Regions from separate parts of the Chryseobacterium sp. SG20098 genome, predicted to be linked through region 2. Evidence: riboswitches for the same ligand, from Rfam matches in the RefSeq annotation. Region 2 holds a riboswitch; each other region holds the start of a gene.
What was found. Region 2 has a riboswitch for cobalamin ahead of RHP76_RS22260 (T9SS type A sorting domain-containing protein). Riboswitches for the same ligand answer to the same signal wherever they lie in the genome.

Region 1 (3,214 bases), 520 kb from region 2:
GCCGTTTCCAAAAAGCATGGGATAAATTTCTTTTATTAGGAAAAACTCATTCAGAACCACAAGATGTTTTGGCAAAACTTCAGCAAATGCTGAACAACAACAATACACAGAAAAATTATAAGAAAAGATTCACTGTCAGTTCACATCAGGGGCTTTATTTTATCAATACGGAAGAGATCTCTTTCTTTGGAGCAGAAGAAGGAGTTGTTTTTGCTTTTGATACAGCAGGAAAAAAACATCTGTTGAATGAATCTACTTTAAAAGAAATTGAAATGCAGTTAAATCCTTCTGATTTTTTCAGGATCAACCGTAGTGAGCTTGTTCAGAAACATCATATTGAAAGAATAGAGCGATACAATAAAAATACACTTTCCGTTCAGATAAAAGGGCAGAAAGATCATCTTGTCACAAGCCAAAGCAATACTTCCTCGTTCAGAAAATGGATTGAAGAATAAATAGGTTTTCCGGTTTTATTCCATTAAATAGTCAGTCCATGGTTATTTTTTACCTCAGCCATCACAAACGTACTGTGGGTACTCCCTATGGAATCCACAGATCCAAGCTTATTGAATACAAAATCCTGATAATGCTTCATATCCCGTACCTGAACTTTCAGAAGGAAATCAAAATCCCCGGAAATATTGTAACATTCGGCAACTTCTTCGATTTCTAAAATCTCCTTTACAAAATCATAACCTATCGATCTGTCGTGAATTTTGAGCTTGATCTGGCAGAAAACCGTAAATCCGCGATTCAGTTTTTCGGCATCAAGAACGGCCGCATATCTTTTAACAAAACCTTCCTGTTCAAGCCTTTTTACCCTTTCAAAAACAGGTGAGGTAGAAAGATTTACCTCTTTCGCAAGTTCCTTAACGGTGAGTTTAGCATTTTTCTGGAGCAGCCTTAGCAGCTGTAAGTCCTTATCATCGAATTGTTCCACAGAATATTATTCTTTTAAATGATTAAAACATTCAAATGTACAGAATTTTATGCTTTTATTTTTGTTTTTAAAAGTTTAATTTGCTTAATTATTTGATAATAATTGTATTTTTATTCTGTATTGCTAATTTTACACAAAATTAAAAACTTTTACTGATGACCATAGTTAAAGGTAAAAGTACAGTTCTTTACAGATACTTCATCAAACAGAAAAGGTTTTACTTAACGTAGATTAATAGGGAATCGTGTGCAAATCACGAGCTGTCGCGCAACTGTAAGTAACACACCAAAGGTTTCTGTCCTTGCAGATCCACTGCCAAAAGCGGGAAGGATGACGGAAACTGTTACAAGTCAGGAGACCTGCCTTTACTGAATTGACAATGCTTTCGCGGTCTGAAGCTTTGGGGTCATACAGATAATATATCGGATTCGGGTATTTTCTTTTGTAAAGGAAATTACGCTGTCTGCTATGTCATGACTTTCCTGAAACTTCTTCCGATAAAACATTACGAAGCCTTTTAAAGAACTTTCCCAATAAGTTTAATTAAAAAGTTTTAAAAAATGCAAACTCACATCCTTGGCTATCCGCGTATTGGTAGCAAAAGAGAACTCAAAAAAGCCTGCGAACAGTATTGGTCAGGTAAAATCCTTTTGGAAGAACTTCTGAATACCGGAAGAACTATCTGTAACCAAAACTGGAATATCCAGAAAGAAGCAGGGATAGACCTTATCCCGTGTAATGATTTTTCATACTATGATCAGGTGTTGGATATGAGCCTTGTAGTAGGAGCCATTCCAACACGTTACCATGAAGTGGTGCTTAAAAAGAATAATACTGAATTGGATCTTTATTTTGCAATGGCAAGAGGATATCAGAAAGACGGATTGGATATCACTGCCATGGAAATGACCAAGTGGTTCGATACCAACTATCACTATATCGTTCCGGAATTTTATAAAAATCAACAGTTTAAACTGAGCTCAGATAAGATTTTCAATGAATTTGCCGGAGCAAAACAAGCGGGAATCAATGCAAAACCGGTGATTATCGGACTGGTTTCTTATCTGTTATTAGGAAAAGAAAAAGAAGAAGGCTTCGATAAATTGGATCTGGCTGGAAATCTTCTTCCAGTCTATACAGAGATTTTAACCAAACTTCAAGACCAGGGTGCGGAATGGATTCAGTTTGATGAACCTTTTCTGGCGTTGGATTTAACAGAAAAAGCCAAAGAAACGTATCTTTCTGTGTATGCCGAAATCAGAAAACGTTTTCCGAAACTGAAATTTATCGTTGCCACTTATTTTGACGGATTAAAAGATAATGCATCAATTGCTGTTTCCCTTCCGGTGAATACATTGCATATTGATCTGGTGAGAAATCCTGAACAGTTAGATGATATTCTGAATGTTATTCCGGAAAGCTTAGGCCTTTCATTAGGAGTAACCGACGGTAGAAATATCTGGAAAAATGATTACGAAAAATCATTGTCTTTCATCAGAAAAGCTGTTGAGAAATTAGGATCTGAAAGAATTCTGATTGCACCATCATGTTCATTGCTTCATTCACCTTGTGACCTTGATTTTGAAACCAGTCTTAATCCTGAAATTAAAAACTGGCTGGCTTTTGCTAAACAAAAAGTAAAGGAAGTCGTAACGCTTAAACAACTGGCATCCGGAACGGAAAATGAACAGGTTCTTGAAGCATTTGAAGAAAATAAAAGAGCCATTGAAAGCAGAAGAACTTCTTCTCTTATCCATAATGATCAGGTAAAACAGAGAGTGAATTCAGTTACTGAAAAAGATGCTCAGAGAATAAATACTTTCAAAATCCGTAAAGAAGAACAGCAGGAAGTATTGCAGCTACCATTATTTCCAACCACTACAATCGGATCATTCCCTCAAACCACAGAAGTAAGAAGCTGGAGAGCAAAATTTAAAAAAGGAGAGCTTACTGCAGAACAATATGATACCTTATTGAAACAGGAAACGCAGAGAACAATCCGCTGGCAGGAAGACATCGGAATTGATGTATTGGTTCATGGAGAATTTGAACGAAACGACATGGTGGAATATTTCGGGGAACAGTTGGAAGGATTTGTATTCACTAAAAACGGTTGGGTACAAAGCTACGGAAGCCGTTGTGTGAAACCTCCTGTGATTTTCGGTGATGTTTCCCGCCCGACTCCGATGACGGTGTATTGGTCTCAATATGCCCAATCTCAGACTGAAAAATGGGTAAAAGGTATGTTGACAGGTCCGGTTACGATTTTACAGT
Region 2 (3,214 bases):
TGGACAGAATTATTTTCCTTGGAACAGGTATTGATGATCAGGTAGCAAACATCGTTACGGCTCAGCTTTTATTCCTGGAAAGTGCTGACCCTTCAAAAGATATTCAGATCTACATCAACTCTCCTGGTGGTAGTGTATATGCAGGTCTAGGTATTTATGACACCATGCAGATCATCAAGCCGGATGTAGCGACAATCTGTACAGGTATGGCTGCTTCAATGGGAGCTGTATTACTGGTTGCCGGAGAAAAAGGAAAACGTTCTGCGCTTAAGCATTCAAGAGTAATGATCCACCAGCCTTCAGGAGGTGCTCAGGGAGTTGCTTCTGATATGGAAATCAACTTGAGAGAGATGTTGAAACTGAAGCAGGAGCTTTATGAAATCATCGGTCATCACTCAGGACAAACGTATGAGTGGGTAGAAAAATCTTCTGACAGAGATTACTGGATGACTTCTGAAGAAGCTAAAGGTTACGGAATGGTAGATGAGGTTTTACAAAGATCCACAGAGAAAAAATAATTGATGATAACATCATCAGAAAACCGCACCAATCTGGTGCGGTTTTTTTGTTGGATTATATTTTAATCACTCATTTTACATTCGCTGGAGGGTGGCAATAATTCAAAGAATTTTTGACGGGGCGGTTGTAACAGTATATTTTATCCATATCCTCACAAAAAAAGCGCCTTGAGGCGCTTTCTCTATTTCTTAACAATCTTATGTACCGTAGCACTTTCAGCTGTTTTAATCTCCACAAAGTAAACTCCTGAGTTTAAAGAATGAATATCAATCTTAGTAACCTGAGAAGTCATTATTTTTTGTCCTGTCACAGAGTAAATATTCACTTCTTTCAGTTTCTCAGCCGTTTCAATCTGAATGAAATCACTTGCCGGATTTGGATAAATATTGAATTTTTTCTTGGTCACAGAAGAAATTCCTAAAGTCAGCTGTGCCTCGGTGGGGGTAAATGGTCTTCTTTGCCCGAAACTTAATCCAAACCAGTCATTGTTACTCAGTTGAATCTGAGAAAGATTGGCTTTTGTTTGCCAGCTTGATAGATCTTTTCCTTTATATAACTTCCAGCTGTCTGATCCGGAAGTATTTCCAGTAAATGAATTCAATGTTAAATTAGTAATCTGATTATTCGCTGATGCAAAATTAAAATAAGAAGCTTGAGACTGGATCAGTTGTAACGCCTGTTCAGCAGTTATGCTTCCGTTATATTTAATTCCAAAAGCAAAAGAATTGGCATTTCCGTTGGCATTATCAGTTCCGAAATCAATAACGACAAGACTTTTATTAGTTCCGCTTCCTACCCAGTTTGTAACCTGCGAGGGAACAAACCAAGCAGAACTGTAGGCTGGAACTGGTGGGGAAGGCATTGTAGGAGGGGAAAAACTATAAGAAGCTCCATACCATCTTCCGTCCACTAAAAGATCATTGTTCACACCATTATTGAATGCCATAGTTGATGGAGTGTTTCCTGACCAGGTTGACCAATAGTCGTCAAGGCTGGGAGTATGATGATTGTAATTTAAACTGTACAGAAATCCGGATGGTATTTCAATTTCCATTTTAGGTTCTGCAGCGGCAATAGCAGTAATCATGTCTTCCATGGTTAAGCCATTTCCGTCAAAACGGTATCCCCAAGCATAAGAATTTGGGGTGCTGTCATCATTAAAGTCTGCAATGAAATATGCTTTTTTAGAACCGGTTCCTACCCAAAATTTAATGTCGTTTTCTGTGAATTGGGCCGACAATACCTGCATGCAAAGCAGTAAGAAAAAAAGATAGATTTTTCTCATGATATAATTAATTTAAAGTTTTATTCCCGAAACTTATCTTCAGAGCAGAACTAATTCTTTCTCTGAATCTGGTGTTTTAAGGCAGGTCTCCTGGCTCACATCTTACAACTTCCTTCCCGGATTTTCAGATCCAGTGGTTTTTGTGCAGTAAGTTTAAACAGTTTACAGTTGCGGGTACAGCTCAAGATTTGAATATTATTCTCACTTGATTCCCTATTAATGAACATTGTTCAGCCTTAAAACGCTGCAAATATATCATATAAATTGATAAGTCCGTTTTGTGAATTATTTTCCTTTAAAAAAAATGATTTTCAAATTGATTAATAATTTGGTTGGATTGTCGGTTTTTCATTTTTAAATAGATTCTTTTCTTATTTATCTTCAATGCATTCTGTCTGTTCAATTGTTAAAAAACAATTATCATTGTATTTAAGATCAGTTTACAATCAAGTCCTATTTTCGCAGCCATAAAATAGCATATGAAAAAATTACTATGTTCTGTGGGTATACTGGCTGTATTGGCTTCATGTAAAAGTGATGACGATATCGCAATGGTTAATCAGGATATTAATTATTCCAAACTCCCTCAGGAGTTTCCATTTTCAAAACTGACTACGATAAACGGAGTGGATGTTATCAACGGAGGTTTTGGGTCCGGAGCTGCGGCTCATCCTACCAGAAAAGGCGAATTCTATGTCATTACCGATAGAGGACCTAACACCGACTTCCAGAATGGGAAAAAGTTTCTTACTCCTAATTTTACTCCAACCATTATGCATTTTAAAATCAATGCTGACGGAAATGTAGAGGTCATCAAATATATTAAACTTAAAAATCCATCCGGACAGCCTATTACCGGACTTCCAAATCCTGTTGGAATGGGGAGCACAGGGGAAGTAGCATATGATGCTTCCGGAAATGTCTTAGGTACTGATCAGTATGGTCTTGACAGCGAAAGTATTGTTGCTGCCGCTGACGGTACATTCTGGGTTTCTGATGAATATGGACCGCATATTGTACACTACAGTGCTGATGGAATGGAGATGGAAAGAATAAGCCCGATCGGAGTAAATACAGGACCTAGAAAATTACCTGCTGTTTTAGCGAAAAGAAGAGCCAACAGAGGAATGGAAGGACTTTGTATGAGCCCGGACGGAAGAACGCTGGTAGGAACCATGCAGTCGATGATGTATGTTCCCAGTAAGGTATTGGCTACCAATAAAACTTTAACGAGAATTGTCACATTTGATACGGTTACAGGGCAGACTAAACAGTTTCTATATAAGCAGGAAGGAGGAGCTTCTGATTCAGTGTGCGATATTACCGCATTAAGCAATAATGAATTCCTGGTGATTGAAAGAGATGGAAATTTCGGTTCTCAGGGAGGAATAAAAAAAGTATACAGAATCA
Region 3 (3,214 bases), 2.2 Mb from region 2:
AAACCGTTTTGTAGTATGTATTGGTTAGATTATTCACTTTGAACCCTAAGGTATATTTTTTGGCTAAAGTTGCAGAGATTCCCATATTTAAAAGAAAATAAGGATCTATGGCATCTGACCTTTTTTCGTCACTTGTAGTATACGTAACGCCATTCAGCTGCCCCTGTGCGAAAAGTTTAAAGAAACCATATTCGTAATCTATATTGGCATTTCCTCTGTGCATAGGAACGTAAGGTCTCTGCATTTTCGTTTCTTTATCAATAGACTTTGCATAATAGTATCCTGCATTGGCCCGGATTTTATGATTACCCCATTGTTTGCTAAAGGACAGCTGGGATTCTAATCCATAGGATTCAACTTTATTGACATTGAATGCCTGCCAGTATCCTTTAGCCGTTGGAAGCCATGCAATAAGATCTGTGATGTTCATATAGTATGGAGACAAAGTAAGTCTGAAATCTCCTGCTTTAAACACATTCGTCATATCGAGCTGGGTAGAGGTTTCCGGTCTCAGGTCTTTATTTCCTCCCGGTTCATAATAAATATCATTAAAGGATGGAAATCTGAAGTTTTTTGATACATTAAGGCTTACATCATACCATTTTGCTGCACTCCATTTTCCGGAGAACGAATACATCAACGGTGACTTCACATCTTCCACAAAATCTTTCTTGAATCCACCCTCAAAACGCAGATCTTTTGTTGCAAAATATCTTAACAATCCTGAAACAGAACCAATATTTCTGCTGACGCTGGATATTCCGTTTTGATATCCTTCTCCTTTATTAACCTGAAACTCTCCTATGATATTAAAATTCCACTTTGAATTCAGGAAATAATTAAAGTCATTTTTAAAGATATAATTTTTCCCGGTTCCACTACTTGATTTAGGCTGATTTAACGAACCAAAAAATTGAAAATTCTCTTCCGTATAAGCTGCTTTAAGGGAATTACTGAACTTTGTTTTGTTCCAGTCCCAGGAAAGAAGGCTTCTTACACTTTGAGTTTTATATTTCGTTTTTGTTCCCGTTTCTTCATATACAGGAAAGCGTTGTGAAGAATCAAAAAACTGGCTCTGCCACGAAATTTTATGATCGTTTGTGATTTTATAGGATGCTCCTACATTGAACGTTGTATTGTAATAACTTCCGTTTCTGTTGATATAGTTCAGGTCACTTACCTTATAATCATTTTCACTTACAGAATAATTTCCAGAAGCCTTAAAACTGAACTTATCATTGCTGTAAGAACCTTTTATAAAGTTATTATAGGTATTAAAAGAAGCCACTTCAGAAAATAAAGAACCATGGAAGCCTTTATTAAAATCCAGGGTATTATTCAGGTGAATACTTCCCCCGATGGCACCACTCCCATATACTACACTTCCACCACCAGCTTTTATACCAATCTGATCATAGCCGAACAAAGCAATATTATTAATATCTCCCTGTCCCAGAAAATTAGAATTGATATTAATTCCATTCCACACAAAAGCAGTCTGCTGAGCGGTAGTTCCCCTGAAAGAAGGTGAAGAAACGGCACCACGGCCATTTTCTTTGATAAAAACCTGTGACTGAAATCTCAGAAGTTCAGAAAGATTACTGGAGTTTTTCTCAGCATCTTCTGCCGAAATTATTTTTACGGGATGAAAAAGTTTCACCCTAATCATCTGATTATCGAAGACATAAACAGTATCGATGGCTTTCTCTTGTGCAAAAAGAAAACAGCCATAAGATGAAAAAAGCAGTACTAAAGATCTTTTTATATCCATACTTTTTTACTTTTCCTCCGAAAGCAATATGTTTTTTAATTATAATTCCGGCAGGTCTCCTGACTTTCGCATTCTGCACCTTCCCGTTATTAAACAGTGGTTTTTTGCAGAAACTTGAGTTGCGATTTACAGTTGCGGGGACAGTCCGGGAGTTACACCCGATTCCCTTTTCATTCCAAAATACTGGAAACCAAAATTTTTGCAAAGATAGTTTTTTATATGTATTCACCAAAAACCAGACTTTTCTATACACAACATGCTATCCTTTTGCTATATACACAAAAAAGAACGGCCGCTTTCAATATTGAAAACAGCCATTCATCCCACTACTTTACTATTTATATATGTTATTTTTTAATGAATTTATAAGTCTCTTGTTTTCCTCCCTTCATAGAGTATTGCAAAATATAATCTCCTTTTGACAGGGATGAAACATCAATCTGCCCTTCTACCGAATCAAATGATTTTACCTTTTGTCCCACCATATTATAAATTTCGGCTTTCTCTATTTTTCCTGTTCCTTTAAAATATAGAATATCAGTCACAGGATTAGGATAGACACCCATATTATTTTTCTCTTTCACTGCATCATGCACCGATAAAAATTGAGAAGTATCCAGATAAAAAGCGATCATCTGCCCTGAAGCATTCGTCCCTGATCCGGCAATTTTCTTTCCGTCCTGTGAAATGGCCAAAGGAAGCCCCATGGTTACTCCATTCGTTGCAATTCCCAAAGAGGCTGCATAATCATTCAGATTGATCCTTCCGGTAGCAGAAGTCCAGATAAAACCTTCCCCTGACATAGGAGGTGCTCCAAATGCTCTATAATATCCAATTACTTTTTTCCCATCAGCAGAAATCCCGGTGGCACCTCCTTTGAAGCTGAAAGAAGCATTAGGATGCGTTATATAAGTAAGTCCGCTCACAGCATTCCAGACATAGGGATTAGGATTTGCTGAGCCTATGATTGTATTTCCATCTGCAGAAATTCCTCCTGCTTCCCCTACATTATTTCCATTATTATCAGTAATAAAAGTTTCTACTCCATCCTGCCATTTAGCCCCACTTCTTGTTCCGGTTGGCTCATCCTGCCAACCTACAATTACTGTTCCTGCCGCATTGATTGCGTTTGCTCTGGAGCTGCGTCCTGCAACGATACTTCCCAGATCTACCATTCCGTTTGCTTCATCCCATTTCACAGCATGTGCGTTTGCAGCAGTAAGAAAACCTAAACCTACAATCGTGCTTCCATTGGTAGTCATCCCCCAGGTTGAACTTACACTACCGTCCCATCCTGTAGGAACAAGCCCGCCTCTGTTTACCCAGGTCGAAGTAGCTACATCATAGGTTGATATCTCATTAAATCCCGTTGCTGCATTTGTTATAGAGGACGAAATTTTGGTTCCGTCATTCGAAACAACAGTTCTACCCGCTGCCGGATAA
Region 4 (3,214 bases), 2.1 Mb from region 2:
AAAATTTTTATAAGAAGTATCCAGGCTGAATTTCACTTCTTTCCCGTCTTTAGACCAGACCGGATTTTTAACGATAATGATGGTATTGCGGGTTTCTTTTCCATCAATGTATTCATATAATTTGAGCTGAAGAGTCTTTGTTTTTTTCATAGGCTCTGTGAATTGTACCACGATATTATTGAGATCAGTTTTCTCAAAGTCTTTATTATTGGAATTGACAACGGAAGGCTGGGAAATTTTGTTTCCTGTTTTCTTCGTCCACTTTAATAATGGAATATATAATTTTTCCAGATTCTTTTCCTTTTTATAAAGCTCTATAAGCTTCTCCGAGAATAAATTCTGAGCAATAAAACCGCGTCGGATATTCACTTTATGATAAATCGCTGAAAGACTGTCTGTTTTTTCTTCTGGAAATTTTTCGTTGATGAACAAATCGTAAACAGCCCATGTCATATATTCATTGAATGAATTTATTCCCGGGTATCCTGATTTTTTATCCCAATTCGTAAGGTTGAAGCTTTCCGTTATCTCCTTTGAGTACTGATCTGAAATAGGATTTACATACCCATGATCGATTTCTGAAAATACGGTGTGATTATCAAGAATCCTTCTTGCGAGATTACCTTTTAAATTTCCAAGGATAAGATCTTCTCCGATATTTGGAAAGTCTACAGTTAAGGAGCTATTGATATCCCTGTGGCAATTCTGTCCGCCTACCAAAGGAGATATGGCAATAATGTATTTCTTATCTGTTTCATTGGCTGGTCTTTTTGCTATTTTATCCAAAAAAGTATAAGTATCATTGATGTAATAATACTCTTTGTAATTGGCAATTAAAGTATTGTAAAACGACTGATGATTTTTATAAAAGGTTCTGTAATTTGATTTCTTTACAAAATCATTGATGAGCTCCAGATTTTCATCTACTTCTTTAGGACCAAAGGAATTGAAAGGAAAATCTCTTTTAAGTAAGCCTTTTTCATCAAAAGAAAATGCATAGAAATCAGTTCGGAAGCCTAAGAATTTTTTCCAATCTTTTCTTGAATAATTTACTTTTTTTAGTAAAGGATGATCTTTTACAGGCTCAAAATACGTGATGATTTCATCATAATACGGTGGGATTTTCTGTACGTCATAAGGATCTGTTCTGCCATATTCAGTGAGGGCCAGAATAATATTTCCTAATTCGTAACTTTCTGAAAGTTCAATTTTAACGTCTTTTTGTGCTCTTAATGTAATGGATAGGATAAGGGTAATGATTACAATAATCTTTTTCATGAAATATCGGTTCTTCTATAGTTTTTAGTGACAGCAATGTAAAAATAATTTTTTTGCCATGCTAAAAGTAAATATAAAAACAAATGAACTCCAATTATTCTTTGGTTGAGATATACTATGTTGTGTTGAATGGAAAAGTTTCGGGCGGCCAGAGGCCGCCCGAAACTTTATTGTTTATAGTATTTGGATTGGTTTCTTGAATTCGTCAATCGCTACAAAAGTAAAATCACCAATAATTGCTTTTTCTCTTTCATAGGAATACATCTGCTCGGTGTAAATTTCAACGTTTACTTTCATACTGGTTTTTCCCACGTATGAAACTTTCCCGATCAGCTCAACGATGGTTCCGGCAGGAATAGGTTTTTTAAAATCGATCTTGTCACTGCTTACCGTTACCACTCTTTTTCTGGCAAAACGGGTTGCTGTGATAAAAGCTACCTCATCCATCAGCTGCATCGCTGTACCTCCAAAAAGGGTATCATAGTGATTGGTTGTGTTAGGGAAAACCGCTTTAAAGATTCTGGTTTCGGATGCTTCAATTCTTTCTTCTGTAGTCATATATCATTATTAATTAAAGCGATAGGAAATGATTGGAAACAACAGAATAATAACAGGAACTTATAGAATTCCTGAAACAATCCATCAGATCAATACAACTTCAAATCGCGAAAGTTACATGTTTAAGAAAAAGGCAGGTCTCCTGACTTGTAACATCATTTATCTCCTTCCCATGCCTCGCACAGTGGATCTTTGATAAAGACTTCAGTTACTTACAGTTGCGCGACAGTCCGTGATTTTCACACGGTTCCCTTTTAATCTGCAGTGATGCAGAACCAATTTCTGTGATGAATAAGCGTAAAAACTTTTCGAATGCAAAAATAATGAATTTATTCCGGATTATGGTAAATAATCTGGCTGATTACTCTTCCTTTCTTAATCGTCCAGAGAGTAGTGTATCTGTTTTCCCCTGAACCGTTTATCATATAAAGAAAAATATTATCGTTGTCAAGTGAGGTTACTCCAACGTTTTCAAAATCCATGGTAGGCTGGAACATATTTTTGATGGCTTCTCTTACAAAAACAGATCCTCTTCCGGGCTGCTGTACTCTGATGGATTTGATTTCGGTCATACCTTCCGGAAGGTCATTTCCAATTCCCCATGGTTTTACTTTATCAATCGTAAGAATTTTTCCTTCGGCATCTTTTTCCTTTTTACGGTATCCTGCATTGGAAGGATAAATATCAATCACCACTTTGCTTCTTTGGGCAGTAGGAATCTTAGGATCAGAATTGTCAGTAAAAATAAGAGATCTTCCGTTTTTAGATTTAGATGGAGTGTAGGCAGGAAGCTGGTCTACATAAGCAATACGCCCTTTATTTACCATTCCTTCTTTATCCAGAGTTTCATACCGTACAAAAGGTTTGTCGTCATCCTGTTTCTCCGGATATTTGATCCAGATCCATTCTGTTTCTCCGGGAGCAGGTTTTACATAAACAAATACATCTCCTTTACGCATACGGATCTTGTCTACAATTTTTCGGTAATCGTCTTTATGTACACGTACGTTGGCATATCCTTCTTCAGCTTTTACAACTCCAAAAGGAACTTTAGTCTGCCCTTTTACAAAAGCAATAGATAAAATACTGAAAGCGGATAAATAGAATGCTTTATTTATGAAAGTCATCATGAAAATTTTTTGATCCCTCAAATATATAAATTAAATGCTTTTCGGAAGATAATTATACCGCTGCAGTTCTTTTAAATCTTCTATTTGTTTTAGATAGCCTTCACGCAGAAGAAATATTTGGTGTGAAATATCAAGAACTTCCTGATAATTATGATCAGAAATAATGAATCCCTTATACGCAGACTGTTCAATGATTGCAGCTTTCAATGCTGCAGAAATTTTTGGAGAAAGGCTATGGAAGGGTTCGT

Region 1: it holds a riboswitch for cobalamin, as region 2 does, so the genes downstream of both, metE (5-methyltetrahydropteroyltriglutamate--homocysteine S-methyltransferase) here and RHP76_RS22260 (T9SS type A sorting domain-containing protein) in region 2, are expected to answer to the same signal.
Region 3: it holds a riboswitch for cobalamin, as region 2 does, so the genes downstream of both, RHP76_RS08875 (TonB-dependent receptor plug domain-containing protein) here and RHP76_RS22260 (T9SS type A sorting domain-containing protein) in region 2, are expected to answer to the same signal.
Region 4: it holds a riboswitch for cobalamin, as region 2 does, so the genes downstream of both, RHP76_RS08180 (acyl-CoA thioesterase) here and RHP76_RS22260 (T9SS type A sorting domain-containing protein) in region 2, are expected to answer to the same signal.

What each region holds. Positions count from the first base shown of each region.
Region 1 covers NZ_CP134622.1:257,831-261,044, forward strand. Annotated here, with positions in the region: gene RHP76_RS01170 (LytR/AlgR family response regulator transcription factor) at 1-455, shown strand, start outside; gene RHP76_RS01175 (Lrp/AsnC family transcriptional regulator) at 479-940, opposite strand; cobalamin riboswitch at 1,136-1,322, shown strand; partial or broken gene metE (5-methyltetrahydropteroyltriglutamate--homocysteine S-methyltransferase) at 1,501-3,214, shown strand, end outside.
Region 2 covers NZ_CP134622.1:4,858,444-4,861,657, forward strand. Annotated here, with positions in the region: gene clpP (ATP-dependent Clp endopeptidase proteolytic subunit ClpP) at 1-518, shown strand, start outside; gene RHP76_RS22260 (T9SS type A sorting domain-containing protein) at 701-1,804, opposite strand; cobalamin riboswitch at 1,867-2,058, opposite strand; gene RHP76_RS22265 (esterase-like activity of phytase family protein) at 2,284-3,214, shown strand, end outside.
Region 3 covers NZ_CP134622.1:1,948,120-1,951,333, forward strand. Annotated here, with positions in the region: gene RHP76_RS08875 (TonB-dependent receptor plug domain-containing protein) at 1-1,771, opposite strand, end outside; cobalamin riboswitch at 1,803-1,981, opposite strand; gene RHP76_RS08880 (T9SS type A sorting domain-containing protein) at 2,119-3,214, opposite strand, start outside.
Region 4 covers NZ_CP134622.1:1,790,115-1,793,328, reverse strand. Annotated here, with positions in the region: gene RHP76_RS08185 (DUF4932 domain-containing protein) at 1-1,278, opposite strand, end outside; gene RHP76_RS08180 (acyl-CoA thioesterase) at 1,453-1,836, opposite strand; cobalamin riboswitch at 1,951-2,131, opposite strand; gene RHP76_RS08175 (hypothetical protein) at 2,166-2,966, opposite strand; gene RHP76_RS08170 (ATP-binding cassette domain-containing protein) at 2,997-3,214, opposite strand, start outside.